DNA from 2 places in the Pseudomonas sp. HOU2 genome. Region 2 is predicted to be linked to the other one. Evidence: predicted binding sites of a transcription regulator. Region 2 holds the regulator's gene; the other holds the start of a gene.
The links. The regulator FliA, encoded in region 2, starts transcription of late flagellar genes. The targets are predictions, from matches to a motif close to CTAAAGTTTNNNNNNNNNNNGCCGNTAA.
Positions count from the first base shown of each region.

Region 1 (2,402 bases), 2.8 Mb from region 2:
GGCCTGGTTCGAGGCTTGCGCGGCGTTGCGGGCGATTTCCTGGGCGGCGGCGCCCAGTTGATTGATCGCGGCGGCGACGCTGCTGGTGCGTGAGGCTTGCTGGTCGGAGTTGTACATCGACGAGTTGGACGCGGCGACCACGCGCAACGCGACCTCGTTGACCTGCCCGGTGGCCGACGACACTTCACGGATCGAGCCGTGAATACGCTCGACGAAACGGTTGAAGGCGGTACCCAGCACGCCGAACTCATCGTTATTGACGATGGTCAGGCGCTTGGTCAGGTCGCCTTCGCCATCGGCGATGTCTTCCATGGCGCGGGTCATGACGTGCAGCGGCTGGATCAGCAGGCGAATCAGCATGCCCAGCAGCGCAATGATGATCACCACCGCAATCACCGTGGCAATCACCGCCGAGGTGCGGAACTCACTGAGCATCGAGAAGGCTTTGTCCTTGTCCACCGACAGGCCGATGTACCAGTTCACCGACGGCAGGCCTTTGATCGGGGTGAAGCTGACGATGCGAGTCTTGCCATCGACAGTGATTTCACTGAAGTCGCTGCTGATGTGCGGAGTGTCCTGCGGATAGGCTTCTTTCAGTGATTTCATCACCAGTGCCTTGTCCGGGTGCACGAGGATCTTGCCGTCGGCGCTGACCAGGAACGCGTAGCCCATACCGGAAAAGTCCCGCGCGGTGAGGGTGTCGACCAGGGTTTGCAGGCTCAGGTCGCCGCCGACCACGCCGACGCTCTGGCCGGCTTTTTTCGAGGCGGTGGCGATGGAGATGATCAACTGCCCGGTGGCGGCGTCGATGTATGGTTCGGTCAGGGTCGAGGCGCTGCTGCTCTCGGCCCCTTTATACCAAGGGCGCACCCGTGGATCGAAGCCGTCAGGCATCTTCACGTCCGGGCGGATGGTGAAGTGGCCAGTGGCATCGCCCAGGTAAGTGGCCATGAACGTCGAGGTCAGGGACTTCTGTTCCAGCAGGCTGGCGACGTTGGCCGGTTCCGGGTTGATGGCGATGTTCTGCGCGGCGTTCTCGACCAGCAGAATGCGCCCGTTGAGCCAGGTCTGGATGTTGTCGGCGGTGACTTCGCCCATCTCGTTGAGATAGTTGTTCAGGTCATCGCGGATCGCGTTGCGTTGCAGCCAGTCGTTGTACAGCGTGAACGAGGCGAAAGCGGCGATGACGATGAGGGCGGCGGCAAGCAAAATTTTATGGCTGAAGCGCAGGTTTTTGTTCATGGCTTGGGGTTCCGCTAAGGTCTTAATGTCCTGGGCGTGCTTTTATAAAGACGCGCAATATGGGCAAGGGTGAAACAAACTGATATTTCCGACTCTCCTTAGGGAAATGTCCGACCGACTTTTCAGTCGGTTCTCGCCTTAGCTATCGGCCACAGCGGATTAAAGATTAACCATAGGTGACAAAATGCCTGACACATCGCAACTCGTTATCGGCGCCGATCTGGCGGGGCAACCGATTGCTCAGGCCATGCGCCTGGCCAACCGTCACGGGCTGATCGCCGGTGCGACCGGGACCGGCAAGACCGTGACTTTGCAACGCCTTGCCGAAGCATTCAGTGACGCCGGGGTCGCGGTGTTCGCCGCCGACATCAAGGGCGACCTGTGTGGCCTCGGTGCCGCCGGCAATCCGCAGGGCAAGGTTGCCGAGCGCATCGCCGGGATGCCCTGGCTCGACCACAAGCCGCAGGCCTATCCGGTGACGCTGTGGGACATTCACGGTGAATCCGGTCATCCGTTGCGTACCACCTTGAGTGAAATGGGCCCGTTGCTGATCGGCAGCCTGCTGGAACTGACCGACAGCCAGCAGTCGGCGCTGTACGCAGCCTTTAAAGTGGCGGATCGCGAAGGCCTGTTGCTGCTGGATCTGAAAGACCTCAAGGCGCTGCTCAATCACCTCAAGGACAACCCGCAACTGCTCGGCGAAGATGCTGCGCTGATGACCACCGGTTCCAGTCAGGCGCTGTTGCGCAGGCTGGCGACCCTGGAACAGCAGGGCGCTGAAGCCTTGTTCGGCGAACCGGCGCTGCAACTCGAAGACATTCTTCAACCGTCCGCCGATGGCCGTGGACGCATTCATTTGCTCGATGCCAGCCGTCTGGTACACGAGGCGCCGAAGGTCTACGCGACGTTCCTGCTGTGGCTGCTGGCCGAGCTGTTCGAGCAGTTGCCGGAGCGCGGCGACGCCGACAAACCGCTGCTGGCGCTGTTCTTCGATGAAGCGCATTTGCTCTTCGGTGATACGCCCAAGGCGCTGCAGGAGCGTCTGGAGCAGGTGGTGCGGCTGATTCGCTCGAAAGGTGTCGGCGTGTATTTCGTCACCCAGTCACCGGGGGATTTGCCGGATAACGTGCTGGCGCAACTCGGTCTGCGCATCCAGCACG
Region 1 is NZ_CP160398.1:1,847,669-1,850,070, reverse strand. Features, by position in the region: gene ABV589_RS08340 (methyl-accepting chemotaxis protein) at 1-1,242, opposite strand, end outside; gene ABV589_RS08335 (helicase HerA-like domain-containing protein) at 1,427-2,402, shown strand, end outside.
Region 1: the regulator FliA is predicted to act here: its motif matches at 1,385-1,412, upstream of ABV589_RS08340 (methyl-accepting chemotaxis protein).

Region 2 (2,402 bases):
CCATGGCTGACATGTTCGCTGATATCTACCACAGCCCGACCAAGCAGGTTGGCTGAGGTAATGAACAGTTTTTGTACCTACATCGATGGTCTGCCATGCATTGTTCCGGTTGTGAACGCGCAGCCAGTAATGTGGCCTCCGTCTATGCAAGACAAGGTAAAGAAATAACATGGGCAGCATGCATCCCGTACAGGTGATCGCGGTGACCGGCGGCAAAGGTGGCGTCGGCAAGACTAACGTGTCAGTGAACTTGTCTCTGGCGCTGGCAGAGCTTGGCCGTCGGGTCATGCTGCTGGACGCCGATCTGGGGCTGGCGAACGTCGACGTTCTGCTGGGGCTGACCCCCAAACGTACTCTGGCCGATGTGATCGAAGGCCGCTGCGAGCTGCGCGACGTGCTGTTGCAGGGGCCCGGCGGGATCCGCATCGTGCCGGCCGCCTCCGGCACCCAAAGCATGGTGCACCTGAGCCCGGCGCAACATGCCGGTCTGATTCAGGCCTTCAGCGACATCGGCGACAACCTCGATGTGCTGGTGATCGACACCGCTGCGGGTATTGGTGACTCGGTAGTCAGTTTTGTCCGCGCCGCCCAGGAAGTGTTGCTGGTGGTCTGCGACGAGCCGACCTCGATCACCGACGCCTACGCGCTGATCAAACTGCTCAACCGTGACTACGGCATGAACCGCTTCCGCGTCCTCGCCAACATGGCGCAGAGCCCGCAGGAAGGGCGCAATCTGTTCGCCAAGTTGACCAAGGTCACGGATCGCTTCCTCGACGTCGCCTTACAATACGTCGGCGCCGTGCCGTACGACGAAAGCGTGCGCAAGGCCGTGCAGAAGCAGCGAGCGGTCTATGAAGCCTTTCCGCGTTCCAAGTGCGCGCTGGCATTCAAGGCGATCGCGCAGAAGGTCGATACCTGGCCGCTGCCTGCCAACCCGCGCGGTCACCTGGAGTTTTTCGTCGAGCGCCTCGTGCAGCAAACGGCAGGGCCTGTGTTATGACCGCGAGCGGTATGAACTACTACAAGAAGTCGGCACGTGACGCGCAATACGAGTTGATCGAGCGTTACGCGCCACTGGTCAAGCGCATTGCCTATCACCTGCTGGCGCGCTTGCCGGCGAGTGTGCAGGTTGAAGACCTGATTCAGGCCGGGATGATCGGCCTGCTCGAAGTCTCGACCAAATACGACGCCAGCAAAGGCGCCAGTTTCGAAACGTACGCGGGCATCCGGATCCGCGGCGCGATGCTCGACGAAGTACGCAAAGGGGACTGGGCTCCGCGCTCGGTTCACCGCAACACCCGTATGGTCAGCGACGCAATTCGCGCAATTGAAGCTAAAACCGGCCGTGACGCTAAAGATCACGAGGTTGCGGCCGAACTCCAATTGAGTCTCGACGATTACTACGGGATTTTGAATGACACCCTGGGCAGCCGGCTGTTCAGTTTCGACGACCTGTTGCAGGACGGCGAACACGAAGGGCTGCACGAGGATGGCGCCAGTGCTCATCTTGAGCCGTCACGCGATCTGGAAGATGAACGCTTCCAGGCGGCGCTGGCGGACGCGATTGCCAATTTGCCGGAGCGTGAGCGACTGGTGTTGGCGCTGTACTACGACGAAGAACTGAACCTCAAGGAAATCGGTGAAGTCCTTGGCGTCAGTGAATCGCGGGTCAGCCAGTTACACAGCCAGTGCGCGGCCCGTTTGCGGGGGCGTTTGGGGGAGTGGCGAGCGCGCTGAAGGCAGTGTGGGGACACTGCGAACGAGGCTGGTGCGGTGATGAACGGCACCGGTCTTGCTCTGTTGTGCTCCAGACAGTCTTCGAGTGCTGCGCCGATTGATTGAAGTGGCGCGTCCAGGTGCTGGGCGCGTTTAAGACTGCTTGGAGGTCGAATTGAACAAAGACATGAAAATCCTCATCGTTGATGACTTCTCAACGATGCGGCGGATCATCAAGAACCTGCTGCGCGATCTCGGGTTCACCAACACCGTCGAGGCCGACGATGGCACGACCGCCATTCCGGTGCTCAACAGCGGCAGCATCGACTTTCTGGTAACGGACTGGAACATGCCGGGCATGACCGGTATCGACTTGCTGCGCCACGTGCGTGCCGATGAAAAACTCAAGCATCTGCCGGTGCTGATGGTGACCGCTGAAGCCAAGCGCGAGCAAATCATCGAGGCCGCTCAGGCCGGTGTGAACGGCTACGTGGTCAAACCTTTCACGGCTCAGGCGTTGAAAGACAAAATCGAGAAGATTTTCGAACGCATCGGCTGATGACGCGCGGGGGAGCTATGGAGCATAACGAATCTTCACAGGGCGATTTCGAGTCGACCCTGAAAAAACACGCGGTCGAACTGGTCGAGAGCCTTGAAAAAGGCAGGTTCGGCGACGCTGTGCAACT
Region 2 is NZ_CP160398.1:5,086,218-5,088,619, forward strand. Features, by position in the region: gene flhF (flagellar biosynthesis protein FlhF) at 1-56, shown strand, start outside; gene fleN (flagellar synthesis regulator FleN) at 170-1,000, shown strand; gene fliA (RNA polymerase sigma factor FliA) at 997-1,737, shown strand; gene ABV589_RS23045 (chemotaxis response regulator CheY) at 1,904-2,275, shown strand; gene ABV589_RS23050 (protein phosphatase CheZ) at 2,293-2,402, shown strand, end outside.